2 regions of the Massilia sp. LXY-6 genome follow, and region 2 is predicted to be linked to the other one. Evidence: predicted binding sites of a transcription regulator. Region 2 holds the regulator's gene; the other holds the start of a gene.
What was found. The regulator sigma-54, encoded in region 2, starts transcription at its own class of promoters, with help from an activator protein. The targets are predictions, from matches to a motif close to TGGCANGNAANCTGCTTT.

Region 1: the regulator sigma-54 is predicted to act here: its motif matches at 11,058-11,075, upstream of ACI48D_RS22390 (PEP-CTERM sorting domain-containing protein).

Annotation. Positions count from the first base shown of each region.
Region 1 is NZ_JBKFGF010000056.1:20,016-34,730, reverse strand. It holds gene ACI48D_RS22435 (catalase) at 1-953, opposite strand, end outside; gene ACI48D_RS22430 (HD-GYP domain-containing protein) at 1,145-2,518, shown strand; gene ACI48D_RS22425 (organic hydroperoxide resistance protein) at 2,582-3,010, opposite strand; gene ACI48D_RS22420 (CAP domain-containing protein) at 3,126-4,022, opposite strand; gene ACI48D_RS22415 (M13 family metallopeptidase) at 4,213-6,303, shown strand; gene ACI48D_RS22410 (CzcE family metal-binding protein) at 6,611-6,955, shown strand; gene ACI48D_RS22405 (LysR family transcriptional regulator) at 6,997-7,950, shown strand; gene ACI48D_RS22400 (PEP-CTERM sorting domain-containing protein) at 7,958-8,920, opposite strand; gene ACI48D_RS22395 (branched-chain amino acid ABC transporter substrate-binding protein) at 9,076-10,236, shown strand; gene ACI48D_RS22390 (PEP-CTERM sorting domain-containing protein) at 10,233-10,997, opposite strand; gene ACI48D_RS22385 (COG4315 family predicted lipoprotein) at 11,397-11,768, opposite strand; gene ACI48D_RS22380 (amidase family protein) at 12,091-13,662, opposite strand; tRNA gene ACI48D_RS22375 (tRNA-Leu) at 13,878-13,944, opposite strand; gene ACI48D_RS22370 (zinc ribbon domain-containing protein YjdM) at 13,939-14,286, opposite strand; tRNA gene ACI48D_RS22365 (tRNA-Phe) at 14,367-14,442, opposite strand; gene ACI48D_RS22360 (FAD-dependent monooxygenase) at 14,572-14,715, shown strand, end outside.
Region 2 is NZ_JBKFGF010000021.1:124,123-138,837, forward strand. It holds gene ACI48D_RS10950 (KpsF/GutQ family sugar-phosphate isomerase) at 1-406, shown strand, start outside; gene ACI48D_RS10955 (KdsC family phosphatase) at 406-936, shown strand; gene lptC (LPS export ABC transporter periplasmic protein LptC) at 950-1,558, shown strand; gene lptA (lipopolysaccharide transport periplasmic protein LptA) at 1,587-2,156, shown strand; gene lptB (LPS export ABC transporter ATP-binding protein) at 2,153-2,944, shown strand; gene ACI48D_RS10975 (RNA polymerase factor sigma-54) at 2,947-4,434, shown strand; gene hpf (ribosome hibernation-promoting factor, HPF/YfiA family) at 4,520-4,885, shown strand; gene ACI48D_RS10985 (enoyl-CoA hydratase/isomerase family protein) at 4,987-6,072, shown strand; gene ACI48D_RS10990 (3-hydroxyacyl-CoA dehydrogenase family protein) at 6,165-7,082, shown strand; gene ACI48D_RS10995 (GntP family permease) at 7,213-8,616, shown strand; gene rapZ (RNase adapter RapZ) at 8,707-9,567, opposite strand; gene hprK (HPr(Ser) kinase/phosphatase) at 9,627-10,562, opposite strand; gene ACI48D_RS11010 (PTS sugar transporter subunit IIA) at 10,579-11,061, opposite strand; gene queF (NADPH-dependent 7-cyano-7-deazaguanine reductase QueF) at 11,405-12,235, opposite strand; gene ilvA (threonine ammonia-lyase, biosynthetic) at 12,358-13,890, opposite strand; gene ACI48D_RS11025 (YqaA family protein) at 14,078-14,581, shown strand; gene ACI48D_RS11030 (MerR family transcriptional regulator) at 14,594-14,715, opposite strand, start outside.

The DNA of each region.
Region 1 (14,715 bases), on a different contig from region 2:
GATGGCGACAGCGCGGCCTGCTCGACGTCGGCATGATAATTGTCCGGGTTGCGGTTCAGTTCCAGGATGCCGACCGGGATCCGCGGGAAGTCGCCCTGCGGCCACACCTTGGTCAGGTCGAACGCGTCCCAGCCGGTCCTGGCTTCCCAGGCGGTGCGCTGTTCGTCGTCCATGACCTGGATCTCGACGCTCCAGCGCGGGTAGTCGCCGCCGGCGATCGCATTGAACAGGTCGCGCTGGGCGTAGTCCGGGTCGGTACCCGCCAGGCGTACGGCTTCAGCCGCCGACAGGTTCTTGATGCCCTGCAGGGTCTTGAAGTGCCACTTGACCCACACGCGCTGGCCTTGTTCGTCGATCAGGCTGTAGGTGTGGCTGCCGAAGCCGTCCATGTGGCGGTAGCCGTCCGGAGTGCCGCGGCTTGAGAACAGGATCGTCACCTGGTGCAGGCTTTCCGGGGCACGGCTCCAGAAGTCCCACATCATTTGCGCCGATTTCAGATTGGTCTGCGGGTCGCGCTTCTGGGTGTGGATGAAGTCCGGGAACTTGATGCCGTCCTTCAGGAAGAAGGTCGGGGTGTTGTTGCCGACCAGGTCCCAGTTGCCGTCCTCGGTATAGAAGCGCAGCGCGAAACCGCGCGGGTCGCGCTCGGTGTCGGCCGAGCCTTTTTCGCCACCGACGGTCGAGAAGCGCAGGAAGGTTTCGGTCTGCTTGCCGATGGCGGAGAACAGCTTCGCCTTGGTGTACCGGGTGATGTCGTGGGTGACGGTGAAGCTGCCGTAGGCGCCCGAGCCTTTGGCATGGACGACGCGCTCGGGAATGCGCTCGCGGTTGAAGTGCTGGAGCTTCTCGATCAGGTGGAAGTCCTGCAGCAGGACCGGCCCGCGCGGGCCGGCGGTGATCGAGTTCTGGTTGTCGGGGACGGGAATGCCGGATGCGGTGGTGAGGTCGGTCATGTCAGCTCTCTGCTCAGGTTATTGGCTATCGATTTATTAAAAACGATAGTTTTCGTATTCATGGCCATGGTAGAGCTTGCGCATCATTTATACAAACTATCTATTTATATTGATCCTATAGATAAAATAAATAACCCGATAGGACAGGGATCGCAGTACTCTGTTTCCATAAATCATTAAATTTTCCCGTCATGAACCTTTATCTGCCGTCCGCAAGCCAGCTCAAACTGTCGGAATTGATGGCGTCATTGAGTTATGCCCTCGACATCACCGAGGGCCAACCGCCGGGCCATTGCGTGCGCGCATGCTGGATCGGCATGCACATCGGGCGCGAGGCCGGCATGGCCGAGGACCAGTTGTGGGAGCTGTACTACACGCTCTTGCTGAAGGATCTGGGCTGCAGCAGCAATGCCGCGCGCATTTGCGAGCTGTACCTGACGGACGACCTGGATTTCAAACGCGACTACAAGACGGTCGGCGACAGCCTGCCGCAGGTACTGGGATTCGTGCTCAAGCATACGGGCCTGAAGGCCGGCTTGGCCGAACGTTTCCGCAGCGTGATGACGATCCTGCGCGACGGCCCCGAGATCGCGCGCGAGCTGGTCGCTACCCGTTGCCAGCGCGGCGCCGACATCGCGCGCCTGCTGCGTTTCCCGGAGGGCGTCGCCGACGGCATCTATTCGCTGGACGAGCATTTCAACGGCAAGGGCAAGCCGGCGCAGCTTGCGGGCGAAGCGATTCCCCTGTATGCGCGCATCGCCCTGCTGGCGCAGGTGATCGACGTGTTCCATACCGAAAGCGGCCGCGCCGGCGCGCTGAAGGAAGCGCGGGCGCGTTCCGGCCAATGGTTCGATCCGCGCCTGGTACAGGCTTTCGAACGGGCGGCGCAAGCGGAGGAATTCTGGTCCACCCTGGCCGGGGCCGGCATCGACGCCGCCGTGACCGGGCTGCAGCCGGCCGGGGAGGGGCGGCAGCATGCCATGGACGAGGACTACCTGGACGATATCGCCACGGCGTTCGGCCAGGTAGTCGATGCCAAGAGCCCCTACACGAGCGGGCACAGCGCGCGCGTGGCGCTGTACACGGACATGATCGGCGAGGCGCTCGGACTGTCGATGGCGCGCCGGCGCTGGCTCAAGCGCGGTGCGCTGCTGCACGACGTCGGCAAGCTGGGCGTCAGCAACAGTGTGCTGGACAAGGCGGGAGCGCTCGACCGCGACGAGTGGGACGCCGTCAAGCGGCATGCCGAGTTCACGGAAACCATCCTGGGACGGATCGGCGCCTTTCGCGAGCTGGCGGCGATTGCCGGCGCCCACCACGAGCGCCTGGACGGCAGCGGCTATCCACGCGGCCTGGCGGCGGCGCAGATCCGCATCGAGACGCGCATCATTACCACCGCCGATATCTTCGATGCGATCACGGCTTCGCGGCCGTATCGCGGCGCGATCCCGATCCCGCAGGCGCTCGAGATGATGAAGAAAACCGTGGGGACGGCGCTCGACCCGGATTGCTACGATGCCCTGGTGCGGGCGGTCGAGCGCGTGCCGTTTCCCGCCGCGGCTTGATAGGCGACAGGTCGTCCGCGCCACACCGACGCTTGGTAATGGCGGGAACGACGTAGTCGGCGCTTAAACCACCGTCAGCGTCACGTCGATATTGCCGCGGGTGGCGTTCGAGTACGGGCAGACGCCGTGGGCGGCTTCGACCAGTTCCTGGGCGGCGGCGCGGTCCATGCCCGGCAGGCTGACCGCCAGTTCCACGGCCAGGCCGAAGCCGGCCGGTATCGGGCCGATCGAGACGCTGGCGTCGACCGCGGCGTCGGCCGGCACGGCCACTTTCTTCTGGCCGGCGACGAATTTCATGGCGCCCATGAAGCAGGCCGAATAGCCGGCGGCGAACAGCTGTTCCGGATTGGTCGCATCGCCCTTGCCGCCCATTTCGGCCGGCGGCGCCAGGCGCACGTCCAGCAGCTTGTCGCTGGAGACCGAACGGCCTTCGCGGCCGCCGGTGGTGTGCGCTTTTGCGGTGTACAGGACTTTGTCGAGCTTGGTGGTCATCGTCTTACCTTTCCTCGTGGTTGAATTGAATGCATGGCTTGAATGATAGCGAACAATTAGATAGTGCGCTATTTAATTGTCGCGATGAGCTCGATAGGCGCAGGCAATCGACTCCTTAGCGCGGCCTGCCGAACATCTGGGTCCAGTAGAGCGTGCGGTGCGCGTTCGCCGGGTTGACGGCGTAGGCCGCGCCCATCTCGGTGACGGTCGGATTCATGATGTTGGCGCAGTGGCCGGGGCTGGCCAGCCAGCCGGCGACGGCTTCCGCCACCGTGCGCTGGCCCGAGGCGATGTTTTCGCTGATCCGGCTCCACTGGTAGCCGGCCTGCGTGGCGCGTGCGGGCGGGTCGCTGCCGCCCGGCTCCTTGTGATTGAAGTAGTGCTTCTCGGCCATGTCGCGGCTGTGGCCCAGGGCGGCACGCGCCAGGGTCTCGTTCCACGTGAGGGGAGGAGCGGCGCCGAAGGCCTCGGCGCCGCAGGTGCGCGGCGTGGCGCGCGCCTCGTTGACCAGCGCCAGCAGCTCCCCGCGCAGCTGCGCCGGGTCGGGCAGGGGCGGGAGCACGAGCGGATGGGCGAGCACGACCTGCCATTCGTTGCCGCGGCGCGCGGTGCCGACGGCCGAGTACTCGGCGCTCAGCAGCTTGTCGCAGTATTTTTCGCGCAGCACCGTCATCGCCGCCTGAGCGTCCGGGGGGCCCGTCACCGAGATCGACTCGGCACGGTCGGAGGCATAGCCGGCCTTCTTCAGGGCCGGTTCCAGGAAAGTGCCGAAGCCGATGCGTACCCTGGACAGCGCCGCCTCGGGCTGCAGCGGCGCAGCGGGTGCGGCGCCGCTGCCGGCGCAGAGGCCGGGCGCGGCACGGTAGGCATTGATCAGGGCGGCGAGCTCATCGCCTTCGTGCGCGCCGTCTCGCGCGCGCGCGGGCGGCGCGTACGCGGCGGCGAGCGCAGCGCAGAACAGGAGCGCGGCAGGGGCGGCGCTGGTGCGGAACAGGCGGGGAAGGGCGGGCATGGAGCAGGCGAGAAAATATCGTCCGATATGGGCACACCGAGCAGGAAATCAAGCCGTCCCATCCACTGTATGCGCAGCCATATGCATCGAATTCAGGGGCGCAATTGTGGCGAAAAGCATGATGAACTCTTGGCCTCGGGCAAAGTTTAAACTAGGATCGACGACCCGATTCACGCATGGAGACAAATCAATGAAGCATACCTTGTGCAGCGCCCTCATCGCGGGCCTGTTCGCCGGCCTTGCGCACGCCGGCGCGCCCGCCGCCCACCCGGCGCTGGGGGCCCCTTCGGCCGAACCCTCGGCCGCACAGAACGCAGCGGCTGCCACTGCCCGTTCCGGCATCGACACCGGCGCGCTGGATGCCGCGGTACGCCCGCAGGACGATTTCTTCCGCTACTCGCAAGGCAAGTGGCTGAAGGACGTCGACATTCCCAACGACCGTTCCAGCTGGGGCGCCTTCAATGTCGCCGCCGACAAGGTCGAGCAGCAGATCCGCACCCTGATCGAACAGGCCGCCCGGGACAAGCATGCGAAAGCCGGCTCGGACACCCGGAAGATGGGCGATTTCTACACCAGCTACGTGGACCAGGAACGCCGCAACGCGCTCGGCCTGGCGCCGCTGAAGGGCGAGCTGGCACGCATCGCCGCGCTGAAGGACAAGAAGTCGCTGGCCCCGCTGGCCGCCCGCTTCGAGCGCATCGGCGCCGGCTCGCCGGTCAGCATGGGCGTGCGCCAGGACGCCCGGGAATCGACCCGCTACATCGTCGGCATCTCGCAGTCCGGCCTTGGCATGCCGAACCGCGACTTCTACCTGCAGGACGAGGCCAGGTTGGCCGACACGCGCGCCAAGTACCTGGTCCACGTCGAGAAGATGCTGAGCCTGGCCGGCCACAAGGATGCCGCGCTTGAAGCCAAGGCCATCGTCGCGCTGGAAACCGAGATCGCCAAGGTGCAGTGGAGCGCCGTCGAGAACCGCGACCCGGTCAAGCGCTACAACAAGATGAAGGTCGCCGAGCTGAAGACGCTGGCCCCCAACCTCGACTGGACCACCTACCTGAAGGACACCGGCGTCGGCAGGGCGGGCGAGGTCGTCGTCAGTCAGCCCTCGTATCTGCAGGGACTCGACAGGATCATCGCCGCGACCCCGGTCGAGACCTGGAAGTCCTACTTCAGCTTCCGCCTGATCAGCGCCTACGCGACCTACCTGTCGCAGCCCTTCGAAGACGAAGCCTTCGCCTTCCGCGGCGGCGTGCTGAGCGGCACCAAGGTGAATCGTCCGCTGGAAAAGCGCGCCATCGCCGAAGTCAACCGCGACCTGGGCGAAGTGGTCGGCAAAGTCTACGTGGAACACTACTTCCCGGCCGAACGCAAGAAGCAGGTCGAGGAGATGGTCCACAACTTCGTGCTGGCCTACCAGGAGCGGATCGAGACCCTGGACTGGATGAGCGCCGAGACCAAGAAGCAGGCCCAGGCCAAGCTGGCCAGGATCTCGGTGAAGATCGGCTATCCGGACAAGTGGCGCGATTACTCTTCCCTGGCTATCCGCCGCGACGACCTGGTCGGCAACGTGATGCGTACCCGCGAGTTCGAGCACCAGCGCGGCGTCGACAAGCTGGGCAAGCCGGTCGACCGCAGCGAATGGGGCATGACCCCGCAGACCGTGAACGCCTACTACAGCCCGACGATGAACGAAATCGTGTTCCCGGCCGCGCGCCTGCAGGCGCCGCTGTACGATGCGGACGCCGAGCCGGCCATCAACTACGGCGCGGTCGGCATCTCGATCGGCCACGAGATGAGCCACGCCTTCGACGACTCGGGTTCGCAGTACGACGGCGACGGCAACCTGCGCAACTGGTGGACCAAGGAAGACGGTGAGAAATTCGCCGCCAAGGCCAAGGTGCTGGTCGCCCAGTACGGCAGCTATAGCCCGGTGCAGGGCTACAACCTGAATGGCCAACTGACGCTGGGCGAGAACATCGCCGACAACGCCGGCGCCATCATGGCCAGCCGCGCCTACAAGATCTCGCTGAAGGGCAAGCCGGCGCCCGTCATCGACGGCTACACCGCCGAGCAGCGCATCTTCATGGGCCTGGCCCAGGCACGCCGCGGCAAGGCCCGGGACGCCGCCCTGGTCGCCCAGGTGAAGTCGGATCCGCACTCGCCGGCCGAGTTCCGCGTCAACGGCAGCCTGCGCAACCACCCGGGCTACTACGAGGCCTTCGACGTCAAACCGGGCGACAAGATGTATCTGGCGCCGGAAGACCGTGTGATTTTCTGGTGATCAGGTAAAGCGCCGCCGCAGGTAAGTGACCGTCGTCCCCGCGCAGGCGGGGATCCATATTGAGTTGGCAGGCTACGCTCAGCATGGGTCCCACCTCCGCGGGGACGACGTCTTTGGGCTCATTGTTACGCCTTACGTAACGAACAATCCCCTCCACCCCTATTTTTCGCTTCGATGCTAGCAATTATCATTTGCTTGTCAGAAAAACGCTCACAACAAAGCGACTGACGTGCCGCCGTCGCCAGGCGGCACACCAGAACAACACGCGACGCGTGGCAGCGCCGTACACATCGAATCGGAAATCATCATGAACACCAAGCTGCTTCTTCCCGTCCTCACCGCCCTGACCCTGGCCGCTGCCAGCACCTCCGCCCTGGCCGTCTCCCAACCGGCCGAGTTCCGCGGCAATGCGGCGCCGGCCCAGGCCCCGGTCGACCAGGTCATCGTCATCACCGATGCGACCCGCTACGTCAATGTCACCGGCGGCTCGACGGTCCGCTTCGTCGTCGGCGACCGTTCCTTCAGCTGGAGCTTCCAGAACGGCGGCGCGCATGTGATCCCGTTCGACCTGGCGCTGATCGCGCCGCAGGGCGTGCTGAACCATCGGGTGACGGCTTACGTGTCGGACAACCCGCTCTACCAGACCAACTGAGCGGATACGTGGCGGCCACCGCTGCGGTAACATGACACGCTATGCGCAAGGATCTCGATTACGGACTGCTGCATGCGATGAACGCGTTCGTCCATGTGATGGATGGCGGCAGCTTCACGGCCGCCGCCGAGCACATGGGCATGTCGAAGGCGCAGGTTTCGCGTCTGGTGACCCTGCTCGAAAACCGCCTGCAGAGCAAGCTGCTGCACCGTAGCACCCGGCGCATTGCCGCCACCGAAGCCGGCGAACGCTATGCCGCGCACTGCAAGGCCATCCTCGACATGGTCGCCCTGGCCGAAGGGGAAGTCGGCGGCGGCGCGCGCGAACCCTCGGGCCGCCTGCGCGTGATGAGCATGACCGCGTTCGGCAACCGCTACGTGGCGCCGCTGGTGTCCGCGTATTGCGCGGCGAATGCCCGCGTCACCGTCGAGTACAGCTCGTCGCAGAGCCCGCCCGACCTGCTGGCGGAAGGGATCGACGTCAGCATCTATCTGGCGCAGTACCTGCCCGATTCGGCCCTGGTGGCGCTGAAGCTGGGCCGCATGTTTTCGGTGCTATGCGCGGCCCCCGACTACCTCGCGCGGCGCGGCACACCGGAACATCCGCACGACCTGGGACGGCATACCTGCCTGCGCCTGGTGACCTCCTCCTTCAGCCCCAACTGGCAGCTAGACCGCGGGAACGAACGCGCGACCCTCGATCCCCAAGGCCCGCTGGTCGGGAATACGGCCGAGGTGCTGCTCGACGGCGCGCTGAGCGGGCTGGGCGTTGCCCTGCTGCCCGCCTACAGCGTCGTCGACGACCTGCGCAGCGGCAGGCTGGTCCAGATCCTGCCCGGGTGGCGCTCGCCGGAGATCGGCATCTTCGCACTGCTGCCGTCCGGCCGCTTCCTGGATGCCAAGACGCGGGCCTGGATCGACCTGCTGAAGGAAGAGCTGCCGCCGGCCATCGAACGCGACATGGCGTATTTTTTGGGCTCGGCCGGCGATTTGTGACTGCCAGTCACGAATTGCGGCGGCGGGCCAGCAGCATTAGCGCACCCATGCCGGCGAACATCCACGCCATGCCCGGCTCTGGCACCTCGGCCGCCAGCTGGGCCGCCGCCAACTGCTGCAGCGAGCCGGCGATTTCCGGGCTGATGCCGAGGTCCCGGGCGACGTACTCACCGGTTCCCAGCGAACGTGGATCGAGCCCGGTGACTTCGCCGAAGATGGTCAGCGCCTCGAGATAGTAGCCGTACACGCTGCCGTGGTAGGAATCGGGAGCCCACAGGTTGATCCCGGTGACCTTGCCGTCGTACGGGTTGGCGTCGGCCAGGCCGCTGGCGATCGCGCGGTTCCAGGCCTGGCCGACCGGGATTACGCCGTCGATCAGGTCGGAGGCCAGGTCGGCCTTGTCGTAGCCGGCGCGCACGTCCAGGGCCATCCGGTCGATCGGCTGGCCGTACCAGGCGCCGCTTGGTTTATAAGTCTGGTCGGCGCGCGACCAGGTCGCGGTCAGCAGCACGTCGACGTTCGGGTTCTGGTCGTGGAAGGCCTGGGCGAGCAGGCCGGAATACTTGATCAGGGTCGTCGGATCGCCGGGATGGGCGCCATCCAGGGTGCTGTAGCTCTGCAGCAATACCTTGTCGAAGGGCTTGGCGATGATGCCGAGCTTGTTGTTGTAGTGGTAGTCCACGCCAACGCCGGGCACGGTTTCCAGGCTGACGTCGTAGTTCAGGCCCGCCTGCAGCGTGAAGGCCTTGAACAGGGATGGGACGCCGCCGATATGGCTGCCGTTCAGGTCGGTCACAGTGGCGGGACGGTAATCCTTCACCAGCGGGGCGCCGCCGGCCGGATCGCCGTAGGTGAAGCTGTTGCCTACGAACAGGATAGTCGTTGCCGAGGCGGGCGCGGCCACGGCCCCCAGCGAAAAGGCGGTCACGATGGCCAGGGTGGAACTGCGCAGGACGCGATGGATGTGCACGTTGTCTCCAGTATGTGATTATTGGTACTGTAGAGCTAGCAAATCTTGTGCCGGCTGCCTGGCGCCCGCCGCGCCGGACAGGGGTGTAAAAAATCCCGACGATGGCGCGAACCGCCGCAGGCATTACAATCGATCATCCCATCGAAAGGAATGCCATGCGCCCACCGTTTCCCGTCCGTTCCGCCGCGATCCTCTCCTGCCTGCTGGCCCTGGCCGCGCCCTCCGTGCAGGCCCAGTCGCAGGCCGAGGTCAGGATCGGCAGCGTCTCGCCGCTGTCGGGCACCGGCGCCCACCAGGGCAAGGACATCGAGAACGGGGCGCGCATGGCCATCGACGACCTGAACGCGAAAGGCCCGGTCATCGGCGGGAAAAAGGTCCGGTTCGTGCTGCAGGCCGAGGATGACGGCGCCGACCCGAAGATGGGCACGGCGGCGGCGCAGAAGCTGGTCGACAACGGCGTGGTGGCGGTGGTCGGCCATCTGAACTCGGGCACCACGGTGCCGGCCTCGAAGATCTACAACAGCGCAGGAATTCCGCAGATTTCACCGGCCGCGACCACGCCGCTGTACACCCGCCAGGGTTACAAGACGGCGTTCCGCGTGGTCGCCAGCGACAGCCTGGTGGGGCGCACGCTGGCGGCATATGCCATCAAGACGCTGAAGGCGAACAAGATCGCGGTGATCGACGACCGCACCGCGTTCGGCCAGGGCCTGGCCGACGAATTCACGAAAGGGGTGAAGGCGGTGGGTGGCGCGCAGCTGGTCAGCCGCCAGTTCACCAGCGACAAGGCGACCGACTTCAACGCCATCCTGACCCAGATCCGCGCGCATAAGCCGGACGTGATCTTCTATGGCGGGATGGATGCGGTGGCCGGACCGATGCTCAAGCAGATGAAGGCGCTCGGCATCGACGCGAAACTCGTCTCGGGCGACGGCGTGTGCTCGGAAAAGCTGCCCCAGCTTGCCGGGGATGCGCTCGGCAACGGCAAGGTGATCTGCGTGGTGGCGGGCGGGGTCAGCGGCGCCGGGGAGGAGGCGGCGGCGGCCGCCTTCGCCGAGCGTTACCGCCAGCGCTACAAGATGCCGCTGCAGACCTACGCGCCGTACGCCTATGACGCCACGATGGTGTTCGCCAGCGCCATGCAGCAGGCGAATTCGACCGACCCGGCGAAGTTCCTGCCGGCGCTGGCAAAGATCCGGTACCACGGGGTCACCGGCGATATCGCCTTCGATCCCAATGGCGACTTGCACGACGCCGCGCTGACGCTGTACACCTATCGCGACGGCAAGCAGGTCAAGCTGCAGGTGGTGCGCTAGCGGCGACGGGAGCGCACCATGCCCAGGCCGAACAGGCCGGCGCCGACCAGGGCCAGCGAGAACGGCTCGGGCACCGGGGTTCCCGAAACATACGACGTCACATACATGGTGTCCGGCGTCGCATCGTTGGTTCCCGCGGCGAACTGCAGGCCGCCGCCGATCACGCATTGGCTCAGGACCGGGCACCAGGCGGCGGCCGCGGCGGCCTGGGTCGGGTCGAGGATGAACAGGTATTGGCCCGACTGGCCGATGCCGCCCGTGTCGGTCATCATGAGGTCCGGGCCAGTATAGGCAAAATTCATCTGTGCCTTGGTCGGATCCGCGATACTGGTGTTGTACAGGCTCATGTAAAGATCCGTCAGCGTCGCCGGGCTGGCACCGCCTTCGCTGACGTTGACCACGATGGCCAGCTGGCCGGCGTTCTGCAGCGAACCGACCGCGGAAGCCACTTTCACCTCGTTGGCCAGTTGCATCTGGTTCAGGGCGGTATTGTCGCCGCCCTGCAGGCCCATCTGGCAGTCATAGAGTGGCTTGTCGAGCTGGCCATTTTTGAAGCCATTGAAGGTCACGCAACCGGATTCGGTGCCGTTATCCGTACCGCCAGGCCGGTTATTGTCCTGGACTGTGGCCAGGGTGCTCACCGCTCCCAGCCCGGTGCCGGTCGTTTGCGTGCCTGGCATATAGATCAAACCAGCGAAGGCCGGCGCACTGCCGGCCAGGATGACTGCTGCGAGTGCCGATTTCAAAGCAAGGGATTTCATGGCGATTCCTTTCGAGTCATGACGTGTAGTGGAAGGACGCACGTGTTACGGATTAATCCTGATGCATAAAACGGGCCAGTAAATACAAGTCAAAAGGATTCAAGCACTTAGCATAAGCGCTCAATGTTCAACATCTACACTGTGTAAGATTTTTCGACTAACCAAAAGTATTTCGCTTAAGAATTCTTATCTTCTGAACAGTGGCAAGACGCACTGCCGACCTAGATATATTTGTACGAATATAATTGAGGGTTGCTGATAAGGTGGTGCCCGCGGCAAGGGCGGGGCGGCAGCCGGCAAGGGCGGCGGGGGAGGTGGTGGTGGCGGTGCGGGCGGCGGTTCAGGAATGGAGACGGGGCTCGGCATGGGGCTGGGCAGCGGCCATGCCGAGCACGAGCACTAGTCGGTGACGACGTGCCACACGTCTTTCACCTTGTCGCCGGCCTTGTCGCCCGGCTTCTTGTCCTTGGCGAAGGTGTACAGCGGCTTGCCGTGGTAAGCGAGCTGCTTGCTGCCGTCGTCGCGGGTGACGGTCGAGTAGGGGGCGGCCATCGTGGCGCCGTCGGCGTGAACGGGCGGCCAGTTGGTCGCGCAAGGGCCGGTGCAGGCGCTCTTGCCGCTGTTGGCGGTGTCCTTGTCGAAGGTGTAGACCGTCATCCCTTTCGAGTCGACCAGCATGCCGTTCATTTTCTTGACCGGTGGATCGGCCGCGTGCGCGGACAGGGAGAACAGGGCGAGCAGGATTGCAGAACCAAGGCTGACTGATTTCATGGGAGTCTCCAGTGAATGTTTCAGTGCGCGAATCGGTATTGAACTGCCCGGCCATTGTAGTCCTGTGCGAAAACCTCCGCGTTTCCGCTTGTGCGTACTGTGTATTAGCGTACGGACAATGGAATGCGCTCAAGGCATGATGGAACCGTACTCATCGCACAACCTTGAAAGGAGCACGATCATGGGCAAATATTTCCTGGCATGGATTCTCGGCGTTCCCGCCATTGTGCTGGTTCTGTTCTACCTGTTCTTCCACTGATACGATTGATACGATTGATACGAAAACGCCACCCGAGGGTGGCGTTTTTGTCGTACCGATCATTTATAAAGCAGGGGTGGAGGCCGGAACTTTGCGGGCATGGGTATGTTGCTCAAACCCGTAGCCCAGCTTGATCAGCATTGGTTCCGAATAGGGGCGGCCCAGCATTTCCATGCCAACTGGCACACCGACCGGGGCGGTGGCCGTGGGTGTCGAGAAACCGGCCGGAACGACGATCGAAGGGAATCCGCTCACTGCACCCAGCACACCGTTGCGTTCCACTTGCGTTTCGCCCACCGGAACAACCAGGCGTTTCTGATGGGGGAACATGACAACGTCAACCTTATTGTCCGCCATGATCTTCAGGATTTTCGTTTGCAGGTCGGTGCGGCCGATCAGCCGGCTCTTGTATTCGACGCTGTTGGCATCCAGGGCAACGGCATTCTTGATGTTTGCCTCAATGCCCTTGTGATACTTGCCGGAAGCAATAATCTCTTTCAGGGAGTGCACCCCGACGTCAGCCGGCAGCGTGCGCAGGTAGGAGTCGAGATCCTTTTCGAGATCGTACAGGTGGACACTCACTTTGTTGACCAGTTCGTTCGCGTCGATCGGCTCTTCGATCGGGACAATCGTCGCACCCGCCTTGCGCATGGATTCGATTGCCTGGTCGATGACCCTGTTTGTTTCGGTATGCTCCGGCCCGTTTCCAAAAAAGCTCTTCAGCACGCCGATACGCGCACCTTTCAAGCCGTTCGCGTCCAGGAATGCCGTGTAAGTCTTCGGCTGATTGCCGACACTGCCCGCCGTGACCGCGTCTTTCGGATCGTAGCCCGCAACGACATCCAGCACTTTTGCGGCATCGGTCACGGTACGGGTAATCGGGCCTGCCTCGTCCTGGGTATAGGAGTAGGGGACGATCCCGGCGATGCTGACCAGGCCTTTTGTCGGGCGGATGCCGACCAAGCTGTTTGCCGATGACGGCGAACGGATCGAGTTGATGGTATCGGTGCCAATCCCCACGGTGCCGAAGTTGGCGGCGACAGCAGCGCCGGTGCCGCCGCTCGAGCCGCCGGGAGTGCGGGTCAGGTCGTAGGGATTCAGGGTCTGGCCGCCCAGCGAGCTGACGGTTTCGCCCCAAACCGCGAACTCATGCAGATTGGTCTTGGCGATCACCACGGCGCCAGCCTCCTTGAGCTTCTTCGCAATGAAGGCATCGTTCTGCGGGACATACCCTTTCAGGCTGAGCGAACCGGCGGTGGTTTGCAGGCCGGCAGTTTCGACGTTGTCTTTCAAGAGGACGGGAATGCCGTGCAGCGGACGCAAATGATGGGTTTTCTTGAATTCCGCATCGAGCGCCTGCGCGTCCCTCATTGCTTGCGGATTGAGCAGGATAATGCTGTTGAGCTTCGGGCCTTTCTGGTCATAGGCGTCGATACGCGCCAGGTACTGCCTGACGAGTTCCGCAGAAGTGATTTTGCCCGCTTTCATTGCGGCGTGGATGTCTGCGATCGTGGCTTCTTCAAGCTTGAAAGATGTTCCCGCCTGCGTGCCGGTTGCGGCATTGGCGTGCAGGTTGGCGCAGGCAAGCGCGGCGGCGCAACATACAAGTACAAGCGCTTTTTTACGCAGTGTCATTACGGTCTCCGTTATCGATTTTGGTTAATGTGTTTTAACTTCGTGTCCATGCAAGACTATCTTACTCAAAAATTAATAGTAAGAAACATTAAAATTTATTCATGAAAATGCGAAGTACGGATCGCACTAGCGAGCCGAACAGGACGGGAAGGGGATGCGGAGACTGAAAACAAAAACGCCACCCGAAGGTGGCGCTTTGCTTGCTGCTGAATTCTTGGTGGCCCGTGGCGGAATCGCACCACCGACCCAAGGATTCTCAATCCCTGCTTCCTGCGTTCAGCTCTTCCGTACAAATTCCGATTTCAGGCTCATGGCACCGAAACCGTCGATCTTGCAGTCGATGTCGTGGTCGCCGTCGACCAGGCGGATATTCTTGACCTTGGTGCCTTGCTTGACCACGCCGCCTCCGCCTTTCAGTTTCAAGTCCTTGATGACGGTGACGGAATCGCCATCCTGCAGCACGTTGCCGGCGGCATCGCGCCATACACGCGCCGCTTCGTCCGCGGCCGCCTCGGCCTTGACCGGCCATTCATGCGCGCATTCCGGGCAGACGTAGTTGCCGGAGCCGTCCTCGTAAGTCAGCGTGGAGCCGCAGGAAGGGCAGGGCGGGAGGAGCGTTGTCATGGCAGTATCCAGGTGAAATAAGGAGTCAAAAACAAAAAACGCCACCCGAAGGCAGCGTTTTTGGTGTACTTCTGAATTCTTGGTGGCCCGGGGCGGAATCGAACCACCGACACAAGGATTTTCAATCCTCTGCTCTACCAACTGAGCTACCAGGCCAAGAGAGGCATGATTATAGCCAGCGGTTTTCAAGGCCGCAAGTCCCGAGCGGCAATTTTTTAAGAACCGGGCCGCGGACCTGGCACAGGCTGGCGGAGCCGCCCAAGTGCAAGAGGCTATAATGTCCCCATGACTACACCGACCTCTTCCTCCGCACCCTATCGTGCCGACGGGCGCCGTAGCGACGTCTGCATCGTCGGCAACGGCGCGATCGCCAAGACCGCCGCCCTGGGCTTTTCCCAGGCCGGGCACAGCGTCACCCTGCTGGTGCCG
Region 2 (14,715 bases):
CGGCGCCCTCGGCCGCCGCCTGCTGACCCATGTGCGCGACGTGATGCGCAGCGGCGACGCCGTGCCGAAGGTCAAGCTGGACGCGCCGCTGAGCAACGCCCTGCTGGAAATCTCGCAGAAGGGCATGGGCATGACCGCCATCGTCGACGACGCCGGCCGCCCGGTCGGCATGTTCACCGACGGCGACCTGCGCCGCCTGATCGAGAAGGTGCAGGACTTCAGCAAGGTGGTGATCGGCGACGTCATGCACGCGAATCCGCGCCGCGTCCATCCGGAGCAGCTGGCGGTCGACGCCGTCGCCGTGATGGAAGAGTTCCGGATCAACCAGATGCTGGTGACCGACGCCGACGACGTGCTGGTCGGCGCCCTGCACATCCACGACCTGACCCGCGCCAAGGTGATCTGATGACTCCGCTGGAACATGTGCAGCGCGCGGCCCGCGTGAAGGTCATGATCTTCGACGTCGACGGCGTCCTCACCGACGGCAGCCTGACCTATAACGCCGACGGCGAGATCACCAAGACCTTCTATGTGCTGGACGGCCTCGGCATCCAGCTGCTGAACCGCACCGGCGTGCAGACCGCGATCATCAGCGCGCGCAATTCGCCGATCGTCGTCAAGCGTGCGGCGGACCTCGGGATCACCCACGTATTCCAGGGCCAGCACGACAAGCGCCTCGCCTTCGCCGAGCTGCTTGCCAAGACCGGCGTGACGGCCGAGCAGTGCGGCTACATCGGCGACGACGTGATCGACCTGCCGCTGTTCACCCGCGTCGGCTTCGCCGTCACGGTGCCGAGCGGCCATCCGGAAGTGCAGTACCGCGCCCACTATGTCACCAAGAACCCGGGCGGACGCGGCGCCGTGCGCGAAGTCTGCGACATGGTGATGCGTGCCCAGGACACCTACGAACAGGCGCTGGCCCCGTATTTTGGATAATCCATCGCAAGCCATGGCGACCACCACCTACGTCAACAAGCGCACCGCGCATCGCTGGCGCCTGCTGGCCTTGATGCTGGCGGGCGTGTTCTTCGCCTTCGGCAGCTTCTGGCTGGTGCAGGTGATGCGCGGCGGCGGCGATGCGCACAACGTCAACGTGGGCAATGATCCCGACTACATCATCGACAACTTCAGCTTCGTGCGTATGTCGGAAACCGGCCAGCCGCGCTACGTGATCTCGGGCAACCGCCTGACCCACCGCCCGGCCGACAACACCTCGGTGATCGACAAGCCGGTCGTGCAGAGCATGAGCACCGACCATCCGCACATGACCATGACGGCGAACACCGCCAACGTCAACCAGGACCAGAACCAGATCGACCTGGTCGGCAACGTCGACATCTCGCGTCCGGGCAGCGCGACCTCGCAGCCGCTGCGCATCCGCACCGAAGCGCTGACCGTGCTGCCGGACGAGGAGATCTCGAAGACCGACAAGCCGATCGAGATGAAGCTCGGCGCCGCCTCGGCAACCGGGGTCGGCATGGTCGCCAACAACGCCACGCAACAGCTGACGCTCGGCGGGCGCGGCCGGATCATCTATCCGCCGCGTGCCGCACGCTGACAGGACAACCTGAAAGGATTCGCATCCAATGAAAAAAATATTCGCTGTCGCCGCGCTCCTGCTGGCAAGCCTCACCGCCACGGCCGAGCGGGCGGATTCCCTCAAGCAGGCCCAGATCGACTTCGACAACGGCCATATCGACGAGGCGACCCAGACCCGTATCCTGACCGGCAATGTCGTGCTGACGCGCGGCACGCTGCTGATTAAGTCGGACAAGGCCGTGATGAAGGAAACCCCCGAAGGCTACATGCTGCTGACGCTGACGGCCGCGCCGGGCAAGACCGCGAGCTTCCGCCAGAAGCGCGACGGCGGCCCCGACCTGTGGACCGAGGGCCAGGCCCAGCGCATCGAATACGACGAGCGCACCGAGGTGGTCAAGCTGTTCTCGAACGCGGTCGTCAAGCAGCTCGAAGGCAAGCGCATGACGAGCGAGGTGAACGGCCCGTTCATCTCCTACGACAACCGTACCGAGCAGGCGAACGTGCACAACGACGCCAGCGGCGCGAGCAAGGCAGGCGGCGGCCGCAGCACCATCATCATCGCGCCGCGCCGTGCCGTGCCGGCTGCGGCACAACCCGCGGGAGCAGCCAAGCAATGACGGATGTCCATGCAGAAGCCGGCGCCATCGCAGACGGCGCCATCGCAGGCGGCAGCACCCTGGTCGTCAAGGGACTGCAGAAAAGCTACGGCAAGCGCCTGGTGGTGCGCGACGTCTCGCTGCAGGTCGCCTGCGGCGAAGTGGTCGGCCTGCTCGGCCCGAACGGCGCCGGCAAGACCACCTCGTTCTACATGATCGTGGGCCTGGTGCCGGCCGATGCCGGTGCCATCGTCATCAACGGCACCGACATCACCAGCCTGCCGATCCACCGGCGCGCCATGCTGGGCCTGTCCTACCTGCCGCAGGAAGCTTCGGTGTTCCGCAAGCTGACGGTGGAAGAGAACATCCGCGCCGTGCTCGAACTGCAGCGCGAGAACGGCAAGCCGTTGAGCCGCGCCCGCATCGACGAGCGCCTCGACGAACTGCTGGCCGAGCTGCAGATCGAGAAGCTGCGCGAGAACCCGGCGCTGTCGCTGTCGGGCGGCGAACGGCGCCGCGTGGAGATCGCGCGCGCGCTGGCGACCGATCCGCGCTTCGTGCTGCTGGACGAGCCGTTCGCCGGTGTCGACCCGATCGCGGTGATCGAGATCCAGCGCATCGTGCGCTTCCTGAAGGAGCGCGGCATCGGCGTCCTGATCACCGACCACAACGTGCGCGAGACGCTCGGCATCTGCGACCGCGCCTACATCATCAACCAGGGCGCGGTGCTCGCATCGGGCCGGCCCGACGATATCATCGCCAACGAATCGGTCCGCCGCGTCTACCTGGGTGAACACTTCCGGATGTAGTCATGAAACAGACGCTGCAACTCAAGACATCACAGCACCTTGCGCTGACACCGCAACTCCAGCAGTCGATCCGCCTGCTGCAGCTGTCCACTCTCGAGCTGCACCAGGAGATCGAACAGGTCCTGGGCGACAACCCGCTGCTCGAGCGCCTCGACGATCCGCTCGACCGTTCCGTGCGCCTGCTGGCGGACGGCGCGATCAACAACGGTTCGTCGACCTCCACCACGCCTGACTCGCCGCCCTCGTCCAGCCAGGGAGAGGAGGGCGGCGGCGGCGGCGGCGAAGCCGAAGGCAGCGACGGCGACAACGGCGACTCCGGCGGCGCCGAGCGCGAGATGGACTGGGGTGAGCCGGGCCGCTCCGGCAGCGGCGGCGAGGAAGAGGACGGCCGCCCGCAGCTGGAAGCCAGCCCCGTCTCGCTGCGCGAACACCTGATGGAGCAGGTGCGCCTGACCTGCATCTCGCCGCGCGACTGCGCGCTGGTCGAGATCGTTGTCGACACCCTCGACGACAACGGCTACCTCGAGGAATCGCTGGACGAACTGCACGCGCGCCTGCCGGCCGAACTGGAAATCGAGTTCGACGAAGTGCGCACCGCCCTGTCGCTGGTGCAGAGCATGGACCCGCCCGGCGTGGGTGCGCGCAGCGCCGCCGAGTGCCTGGCACTGCAGATCCGCCGCATGCCCGGCGTGCCGATGGTGACGCGGCGCATGGCGCTGACCATCGTCGAACGCTACCTGACCTGGTTCGCGCAGCGCGAATTCAACAAGCTGAAGAAGGCCCTCGACTGCGACGACGAGGACCTGCGCGAAGCCCAGGTCGTGATCCGCCGGTGCAATCCGCATCCGGGCGCGGCCTTCGCGTCCGATGTCTCCGACTTCGTGGTGCCGGACGTGATCGTGCGCCGCGCGAAGGATGGCTGGAGCGTGCAGCTGAATCCCGACGTGATGCCGCGCCTGCGCGTGAACAGCCTGTACGCCGCCTTGATGAAGCAGGGGAAATCGGAGTCGCAGCTGGCGGCGCAGCTGCAGGAAGCGAAGTGGCTCATCAAGAACATGCGCCAGCGTTTCGACACCATCCTGCGGGTGGCGCAAGCCATTGTCGAGCGCCAACGGAACTTTTTCTCCCATGGCGCGGTTGCCATGCGGCCCCTTGTTTTACGTGAGATAGCTGATACACTAGGTCTACACGAGAGCACGATTTCTCGGGTGACAACTCAAAAATACATGCTGACGCCGCACGGCATGTTTGAGTTGAAGTACTTTTTCGGGAGTCACGTCGCGACCGAGGCAGGAGGTGAAGCATCCTCGACCGCGATCCGGGCCCTCATCGTACAACTCACAGGAGCAGAAGACCCTAAAAACCCTTTATCCGATAGCAAGATCGCGGAGATGCTAGGGGAACAGGGAATGGTTATCGCACGCCGCACGGTTGCGAAGTACCGTGAGGCGCTGAAGATCCCTCCCGTCAGCCTCCGCAAATCCCTGTAGCTATTTTTAGCAGCAAGCTCTTGCAATAACGCCGTCCGGCGCGCGACCTGCGCATGCCAGGCAGCGCATCTTCAAAGGAGTGTGTATGAATCTCACTATCAGCGGACATCATCTCGATGTAACCCCAGCAATCCGAGAATACGTACAGAACAAGCTCGAACGCATCACCCGCCATTTCGATCAAGTGATCGACTCCCACGTCATCCTCTGCATAGACAATCTCACCGAGAAAGAAAAACGCCAGAAGGCCGAGATCAACTTGCGCGTTGCCGGGAAAATCGTTCACGTTGCGAGTGCCGCACACGACCTGTACGCGGCAATCGACATGCTGATGGACCGACTCGACAGGCAAGTCCAGAAGTACAAGCAGATGCTCCAGGATCACAGTAGTACGCCGCTGAAACGCATGGCCAATGAAGGGGGAGAGGAAGAAGCTGCCGCTGCAGCGTGACGATTCCGCTGGCGCAGCACAGGTAAGGAAGGGCGCATTGGCGCCCTTTTCGTTGTTGGGCGCTAGAATGCCGTTTTCCTTTTCAATCAATAAAAAGAGACATGAGCGAATACGTGCAGACCCGGGTGGCGAACGGCACCGGCGTGATTACCCTGGACCGTCCCAAGGCCCTGAACTCGCTGTCGCTGGAGATGGTGCGCGCACTCACGGAAACCTTGCTGGCCTGGCGCGACGACGCGAACGTCGACGCCGTCGTCATCACGAGCAGCAGCGAGAAAGCCCTGTGCGCGGGCGGCGACATCCGCTTTTTCCACCAGGCCGGCCATGCCACGCCCATGGGCGGCAGTGCCTTGCTGGAAGACTTCTTTACCGAAGAATACGCGCTGAACCACCTGATCCATTTTTATCCGAAGCCCTATATCGCGCTGATGGATGGCGTGGTGATGGGCGGCGGCATGGGCATCGCCCAGGGCGGCCCGGAAACCGGCCTGCGCATCGCGACCGAGCGCACGAAGATGGCGATGCCCGAGGTGAACATCGGCCTGTTCCCGGACGTCGGCGGCAGCCACTTCCTGTCGCACGCGCCGGGCGCGCTCGGCGTGTACTTGGGCCTGACGGGCTTGACCATCGGTGCCGCCGATGCGCTCCATGTCGGCCTGGCCGACGTGTTCGTACCAAGCACCGAACTGGACGCCCTGCACGCGCTGATCGCGAAGACGCCGGGCGCGCAATTGGCGGCCGCGATCCGCGCCTTCGCGGCACCGTTCGCCCCGCAGGCGGGGGCCAGCGAACTGCAGGCCCAGCGCGCGCTGGTCGACCGGCACTTCGGCGCGGCGTCCGTGCAGGCGGTGATGTCGTCGCTGGAGGGCGACGACCATCCCTTCGCGCAGAAAGCCCTGGCGGCGATGCGCCAACGCTCGCCATTGATGATGTGCGTGACGCGCGAGATGCTGGTGCGCGGCGCCACGATGGACGTGGCCGGCTGCCTGCGCATGGAGCGCTCGCTGGTGCGCCGCAACTTCGAGCACGGCGAAGTGCTGGAAGGCGTGCGCGCCCTGGTGATCGACAAGGACAATGCGCCGACATGGAATCCGCCCACGCTCGATGCCGTCACGCCGGAGATGGTGGCGCGCTTCTTCGAGCCGGTGTGGCCGGCGTACGCGCATCCGCTGCGACACCTAGTATAAATACGGTAGTCCCCGCTTTCCGATGACGCAATGCATCATCCCTGCTATCTTTGCGGGTGATGTAATTTGCATAAAGAAATAAAGGAGGCGAAATGACAAATGATCACTTGATCGGTGTCGTAGGCGGCGGCCTGATGGGGGTAGGCATCGCGACGAAGTTCGCCCTGGCCGGCCATGCCACGCTGGTGGTGGAAGCCGACCCCGGCCGTGCTGCCGGCATCCCGGCCGTGGCGGCCGACATCCTGTCCCAGTTGATCGACGCCGGCCTCATCGACGCGCAGGCACGCGATGCCGCGCTCGCGCGCCTGCGCGTGACGAAGGATGCGGGCGAACTGGCCGGCGCGGCCATGGCGATCGAGGCGATTCCCGAAGTCCTCACGGCCAAGCACGCGCTGTATGCGCAGCTGGAAGCCATCATGGCCCCGCACGCCATCATCGCCAGCAATACCAGCGGCTTTCCGCCGGACGCGCTGTCCGAACACATGGCGGCGCCCGGGCGCTTCCTGGTCGCGCATTACTGGAACCCGCCGCACCTGATCCCGCTGGTGGAGGTGGTGCCGGGCAGCGCGACCGCACCCGAGGTGGTCGAGCGCTGCGTCGCGCTGCTGGCCGGTGCCAAAGCCGAGCCGGTCGTGCTGAAGGCCGCCATTCCCGGCTTCATCGGCAACCGCCTGCAATTCGCGGTACTGCGCGAGGCGCTGCACATCGTGCGTTCGGGTGCGGCCACGCCCGAGACCGTGGACGCCGTCATGAAAGCCTGCCTGGGGCGGCGCTACAGCATCATGGGCCCCTTCGAGAGCGCCGACCTGGGCGGCCTGCAGACCCTGATGGGCATCGGCGCCAACCTGATGCCGGAACTCGCCAAGGACGAGGACGTGCTCGAGCTGATGCGCGCCCACGTGGAGAAGGGCGAGCTGGGCGCCAGCACCGGCCAGGGTTTCTACAGCTGGGACGACGCCAGGCTCGAAGACCTGAAGGCGCGCCGCCTGCGCCAGCTCGCCGGCAAATGAATTCGTTGCCGCCTGCGCGGCATGAAGCAAGGAATGTCCCCTGCCCGAAGCTTCGGGCTGTGGGACATGCATCGATACGTCCGGACGGCAGCAACGCGTCCGGACGAGTACAACAATAATGGAGTCTGATTTGTCGTTTCTGATTGTCCTGGCCGCACTGGCCTTCCTGATGGTTGCCGCCTACCGCGGCTATAGCGTCATCCTGTTCGCACCGATCGCCGCGCTCGGCGCGGTCCTGTTCACCGACCCGTCCGCCGTGGCGCCGGTGTTTACCGGCATCTTCATGGAAAAGATGGTCGGCTTCGTCAAGCTCTACTTCCCCGTCTTCATGCTCGGCGCCGTGTTCGGCAAGGTGATCGAGATGTCCGGCTTTTCGAAGTCCATCGTGCAGGCCGCGATCCGCTACATCGGCCGCTCGCGCGCGAACGCCGTGATCGTCGCCGTGTGTGCGCTGCTGACCTATGGCGGCGTGTCGCTGTTCGTGGTGGTGTTCGCGGTGTATCCGTTCGCGGCCGAGCTCTACCGGCAAAGCAATATCCCGAAGCGCCTGATGCCGGGCGCGATCGCGCTGGGCGCCTTCTCGTTCACCATGGATTCGCTGCCGGGCACCCCGCAGATCCAGAACATCATTCCGACCACCTTCTTCAAGACCACCGGCTGGGCCGCGCCGGCGCTCGGCACCATCGGCTCGCTGTTCATCATCGTGGTCGGCCTGTCCTACCTGGAGTGGCGCCGCCGCGCCGCGATGGCCAAGGGTGAAGGCTACGGCAGCTCGCTCGCCAACGAGCCGCAGGAGACGTCCGGCGAAGCGCTGCCGAATCCGCTCATCGCGGTGCTGCCGCTGGTGCTGGTGGGCGTCGCCAATTTCGTGTTCACCAAGATGATCCCGGTCTGGTACGGCGGCGACGCCTACACGGTGCCGTCCGACGTCCTGCCCGGCGTGCACACCCCGGTGACGGCGACGATCAAGACCGTGCTGGCGATCTGGTCGGTCGAAGCCGCGCTGCTGCTCGGCATCCTGCTGGTGGTCGCGACCGCGTTCCGAAGCGTCAGCCGGCGTTTCGCGGCGGGCTCGAAAGAGGCCGTCGGCGGCGCCCTGCTGGCGGCGATGAACACCGCGTCCGAATACGGCTTCGGCGGCGTGATCGCCGCGCTGCCGGGCTTCATCGTCGTGAGCGATGCATTGAAAGGGATTCCGAATCCGCTGGTGAATGCCGCGGTGTCGGTCAGCTCGCTGGCCGGCATCACCGGTTCGGCCTCGGGCGGCATGAGCATTGCGCTGGCCGCCATGTCCGACCTGTTCATCAAGGGCGCGGAAGCGGCCCACATTCCGATGGAAGTGCTGCACCGGGTGGTCGCGATGGCCAGCGGCGGCATGGACACCCTGCCGCACAACGGCGCCGTCATCACCCTGCTGGCGGTGACCGGACTGACCCACCGCGAGTCCTACCGCGAGATCTTCGCCGTCACGGTCATCAAGACCCTGGCGGTGTTCTTCGTGATCGGGGTGTATTACGCGACTGGGTTGGTGTAAGCACCTACGTCGCCCCCGCGCAGGCGGGGGCCCATGCTCATACGTTAGCCGGAACGACGATCATACGTTAGCGGTACCTTGGCAAACGCTTCAGTGCTGCTCGCGATGCCGGACGACCACCCGTTCAGTATCGCCGAAGTAGGCCGCCAGCCGTTCCGCCATGTAGACCGAACGGTGCTGGCCGCCCGTGCAGCCGACCGCCACCGTCAGGTAGCTGCGGTTGTCGGTCTTGAACGAGGGCAGCCATTTCGCCACGAAGGCGCGGATGTCGGCCAGCATCTCGGCGGCCTGGGGCTGGGCGTCGAGGAAGGCGATGACGGGCGCGTCCTTGCCGGTCAGCGGACGCAGCGTCAGGTCGTAGTAGGGGTTCGGCACGGCGCGCACGTCGAACACGAAGTCGGCGTCGAGCGGCACGCCGTGCTTGAAGGCGAACGATTCGAAATACAGGGTCAGCCGCGCGTATTCGACCTCGGCCAGTTCCTTGACCCAGGCGCGCAGCTTGTTCGCCGACAGTTCCGAGGTGTCGATCACGTGGCCCAGCTTCTCGATCGGCCCCAGGCGCTCGCGCTCTTCCAGGATACATTCGATCAATGTGCGGCGCGCAGCCGGGTTTTCGCCCGGACGCAGCTCGTGCGACAGCGGATGGCTGCGGCGGGTTTCGGAAAAGCGCGCCACCAGCGAGTGGGTGCTGGCGGTCAGGTACATCACCTTCACCTCATGGCCCTGCTCGCGCAGCGAACGCACCGTGGCCGGCAGTTCGACCAGCGACTCGGCGCTGCGCGCGTCGACCGCGATGGCGACGCATTTGCTGTCGCCATTGATCGTGTCCACCAGCGAAGGCAGCAGGGGAGGTGGCAGATTGTCGACGCAGTAATAGCCTGCGTCTTCGAGGACATTGAGGGCAACCGATTTACCGGAGCCCGAGATACCGGTGATGAGAACGATGCGCATACGCTGATGATACCGCAACAATGTGTGACTTTGTTGCACCTCTTGGCCGGCGCTCGCGCTTAATCGCCGCTCATCGCCTGGCGTTGACGCTCCATGAACTCCTGCAGCGTGTCGATGCCGCGCAGCTGCAGGATGGTATTGCGTACCGCGGCTTCGAGCAGCACCGCGATGTTGCGGCCGGCCGCGACGGGGATCACGACCTTGCGGATCGGCAGGCCGAGCACGTCCTCGGTCGGGAAGTGGAAGGGTAATCGCTCGACTTCCTCGTCCAGCGCACCGCGCTTGACTAGGTGGACGATCAGCTTCAGCCGCATCTTGCGGCGCACGGCGGTCTCGCCGAAGATCGCCTTGATGTCGAGCAGGCCCAGGCCGCGTACTTCGAGCAGGTTCTGCAGCAGCGGCGGGCAGCGGCCTTCGATCATGTTCGGGGCGATGCGCGAGAACTCTACCGCATCGTCGGCCACCAGGCCGTGCGAGCGCGAGATCAGTTCCAGGCCCAGTTCGCTTTTACCGAGGCCGGAATCGCCGGTGATCAGGACCCCCACGCCCAGCACGTCCATGAACACACCGTGCATGATCACGCGCTGCGCCAGTTTCTTGGATAAATAGACGCGCAGGAAGTCGATCACCTGGGCCGCCGGCAAGGGGGTCGAGAACAGCGGGATGTTCTGCTCGTCGCAAATGGCGAGGATGTCCGGCGGCGTGTCCAGGCCCTGGGCGATGATCAGGGCCGGCGGGCCGCCCGCGATCATCTCGCCGATCATGTGGCTGCGCGAACCGGTTTTCAGGCGCTGGTAGTAATTCAGTTCCTGGTGCCCGAACACCTGGATGCGGCCCGGGTGGATCAGGTTCAGGTGGCCGACCTGGTCGGCGGCCGAGACCGCGTCGCCCGAGATCAGGCGCTCGCCGCCGGGGAAACCTGCGAACCAGCCGAGTTGCAGGCTGTCGCGATTGTCGTCGTACAGCCTTTGGATGGTCAGCGGAGTCTGGAGCATGAAATTTTCGGTAAATTCAACCCAGGGCCTGCAGGCTCGGTTGCCAGTTGATGATGCGCTCGTGGACCGAGCGCGGATCCGGGTCGGTAGCCAGGGCGGTGCGCACCGCTTCGTCCGAGAACAGTTCGGCGATCTCGGACAGGATCTCCAGGTGCTGCTGGGTCACGTGGTCCGGAATCAGCAGGAAGAACAGCAGGCTCACCGGCAGGCCGTCGGGCGATTCGAAGGGAATCGGCTCGGCCAGGCGCACGAAGGCGGCCAGCGGCGACTTCAGGCTCTTGCTGCCCTTGATCCGGCCATGCGGCACGGCCACACCATGGCCGAGACCGGTCGAACCGAGGCGTTCGCGCGCGAACAGGTTATCCGAGACCGTCGAGCGGGCGATGCCGCAGTTGTTCTCGAAAATCAGGCCGGCCTGTTCAAAGGCGCGCTTCTTGCTCGACACTTCCAGATCAAGCTGAACGTTCTCGAGCGAGAGGATTTTGCTTAAATTAGTCATAACACGCTTCGTATTGCGGTGCACCCAGGTGCTTGCGAGCGGGAATTATAGGCTTGTTTTATGGCCGTGTAATTCGATTTCGCGTCTGTACGACTGGGCGTTCGCGATCCTCATGTAGTCGTGCACAATTTCCGCTACGAAATTCCAAATTTCGCGCACGGAAAGGCTTATTTCAGGCCCATCTTTCGTATTTTCTAGCCGAATCTTGCCAAGCTGCCCAGTGTGGGGCATGGCGCGACGCGCTGGTGACGTCGCTTTGATGCCACGATTCTGTCGCTGGAAACGCACACTAGATGGGGGCGATGCGTGGGTTTTCTATACAACCCGCGCATGGCACAGAATCTTACTGGCGGGCAGTGCGCAAGTTGGGCGGTTTGCCGGTGCTGAAATTGGCGCGCCAGGGATTGATGTCGAGCCCGCCACGCCGGGTGTAGCGGGCATACACGGCCAGCTTGTTCGGTTTGCAGTGGCGCAGGATGTCGGTAAAGATGCGCTCGACACATTGCTCATGAAATTCGTTGTGCTCGCGGAAGCCGATCAGGTAGCGCAGCAGGCTTTCCTGGTCGATCTGCGGACCGACGTAATGAATCTGCACGCTGGCCCAGTCCGGCTGGCCCGTCACCAGGCAATTCGACTTCAGCAGGTGCGAGACCAGGGTCTCCTCGACCGCGGCTTCGTCGTGCCTGGCGCTGAGCAGTTCCGGTGCCGGCGCATAGTTGTCGACTTCGACGTCGAGGCGGTCCAGCAGCAGGCCTTCCAGCTCGCCCATCTTCAGTTTGCCGAAGTCTTCCGGCAGGGTCAGCGCCACGTGCACCGGCGCGCCGAAGGCGTTCGACAGGTCTTCGCGCAGCAGGGCCAGCAGGGCATCCGTGTTCGCCAGACGGGTCTGGTTGAAGGAGTTCAGGTACAGCTTGAACGACTTCGACTCGACGATGTTGGGCGAATCGCTCGGCGCGGTAATCGTCGCGATCGCCACCTGCGGCTTGCCGCGCATGTTCAGCCACGACAGTTCGTAGGCGTTCCAGATGTCGACGCCGAAGAAGGGCAGGGTGCCCTTCAGGCCAAGTTCGTCGCGCTTCTGTTGACGCGGGATGGGAAACAGCAGCTCGGGCGCGTACTGGGTCTGGTAGGCCGAGGGCTTACCGAGCGGCGATTGATCAGGGGTATTGGTCATGGTTCAGTCTCGATACGACGGACTTGACGCGGGATCGCCGCGCCGGCAAAGCCGCGTATCGTACACCTTTATCCCAATTGATGCGCCGCTTCCGCGTGGGCATCATGCGCCCACGCGTGACCTTACAGGAACAACTTGTAGACCGGGTTCTGCGTCTCGTCCCAATGCCGGTAACCGAGGCTCGCCAGGAATTGCCGGAACTCATCCATTTCTCCGGCCGGCACCTGCAGTCCGACCAGGATGCGGCCGACGTCGCCACCCTGGTTGCGGTAGTGGAACAGCGAGATATTCCAGTTCGGCGCGATGCTGTCGAGGAAGCGCATCAGCGCGCCCGGGCGTTCCGGGAATTCGAAGCGGTACAGCAACTCGTCGTGCGCCAGCGCGCTCTTGCCGCCGACCAGGTGGCGGATGTGCAGCTTGGCCAGCTCGTCATGCGTGAGGTCGAGGGTGCGGAAGCCGTGTTCCTCGAAGGTGCGCGCCAGCATGCCGGATTCGCTGCGACTGCCAATTTGCACGCCCACGAAGATGTGGGCTTCGCGCTCGTCGCTGATGCGGTAGTTGAATTCGGTGACGTTGCGCGGCCCCACCAGCGCGCAGAAGCGTTTGAAACTGCCGCGCTGCTCGGGGATGGTGACGGCGAACACCGCCTCGCGGTCCTCGCCGACCTCGGCGCGCTCGGCCACGAAGCGCAGGCGGTCGAAGTTCATGTTGGCGCCGCAGGCGATCGCCACCAGGGTCTCGCTCTTCACCGGATTGCGCGACATCTGCGAACGCTCGATATAGGCCTTGGCGCCGGCCACGGCCAGCGCGCCGGCCGGCTCGAGGATGCTGCGGGTGTCCTGGAACACGTCCTGGATTGCGGCGCAGATCGCGTCGGTATCGACGATCACGATCTCGTCGACCACTTCCTTGGCAAGGCGGAAGGTTTCCTCGCCGACCAGGCGCACCGCGGTGCCGTCCGAGAACAGGCCGACGTCGGGCAGGGTGACGCGCTCGCCGGCTTTCAGACTTTTCGCCATCGCATCGGAATCCACGGTTTGCACGCCGATGATCTTGATGTCCGGGCGCACCGCTTTGACATAGGCGCCGACGCCGGAGATGAGCCCGCCGCCGCCGATGGCCACGAAGATCGCGTGGATCGGGCCGGAGTGCTGGCGCAGGATTTCCATGCCAATCGTGCCCTGGCCGGCAATCACGTCCGGATCGTCGAAGGGATGCACGAAGGTCAGCTGCTGCTCGCGCTCGAGCGTCAGGGCGTGGTTGTAGGCATCGGTATAGGAATCACCGTGCAGCACCACCTCGACGTTGGCGCCGCCACGCGCCCTGACCGCGTCGATCTTGACGGGCGGCGTGGTGGTCGGCATCACTACCAGCGCGCGGCAGCCGAGCCGGCTCGCGGACAGGGCCACGCCCTGCGCATGGTTGCCGGCCGAGGCGCAGATCACGCCGCGCTTGAGCTGTTCCGGCCTCAGGTGCGCCATCTTGTTGTAGGCACCGCGCAGCTTGAAGCTGAACACGCTCTGCATGTCCTCGCGCTTGAAATAAATGCGGTTGTCCATGCGCTGGGACAGCGTCGGCGCGTATTCGAGCGGAGTTTCTTGGGCCACGTCGTAGACGCGCGCGGTCAGGATTTTCTTGAGGTAGTCGGTAGTCATGGCGGATGCGATATTCTGCTGAACTGGATTCCGGGGCGACGCTGGACTTTCCTGCCTGGTGGTAACCGACGAGGGGTGCAGTGTGGCGGGCGCTGCGGGGTGGAGCGAAGCCTACCGTGTCGTGATGCTGGGTTTTTCCTCATTATAATGGACCTGTCACCTACACTACGTCTACCCCCATTCTTCGATGATCGAGTCCGCCGTCCTCTGGCTGCTGAAAGTCCTCGCCGCGCCAACCGTCGGACTCACCTCCGTCTTCCTGATCGCCTTCGTCTCGGCGACCCTGCTGCCGCTGGGCTCGGAACCGGCCGTGTTCGCCGTCGTGAAAGCCAACCCGGCCATGTTCTGGCCGACGATCCTGGTCGCGACCCTGGGCAACACCCTGGGCGGCGTGGTTGACTACTGGATCGGCTACCGTGCCAAGGTCGCCTTCGCCAAGGAGCGCAAGTCGCGCTGGTTCCATTGGCTGGCTCGCTACGGCTCGAAGACCATGCTGCTGTCGTGGGTGCCGGGCATCGGCGATCCGCTGTGCACGCTGGCCGGCTGGCTGCACCTGCCGTTCTGGTCGAGCGTGATGTACATGGCGATCGGCAAGTTCGGGCGCTACATCTTCATGACCGTGACCCTGCTGTATGTGCCGGACGGGTGGTGGAAGTGGATCGGCAACACCACCAGCCACTGGTTCGGCTGAGCTAGCTCGCCGTCAGCCGGCCCAGGCGGCCTCGACCGCGCATACACCCTGGTCCCGCGCCGCCTGCACCCGTTCCTTCGCTTCGACCACCGAGCGGCGCTGCGCATCCAGGACGGCGCGCAAGCGGTCGATTT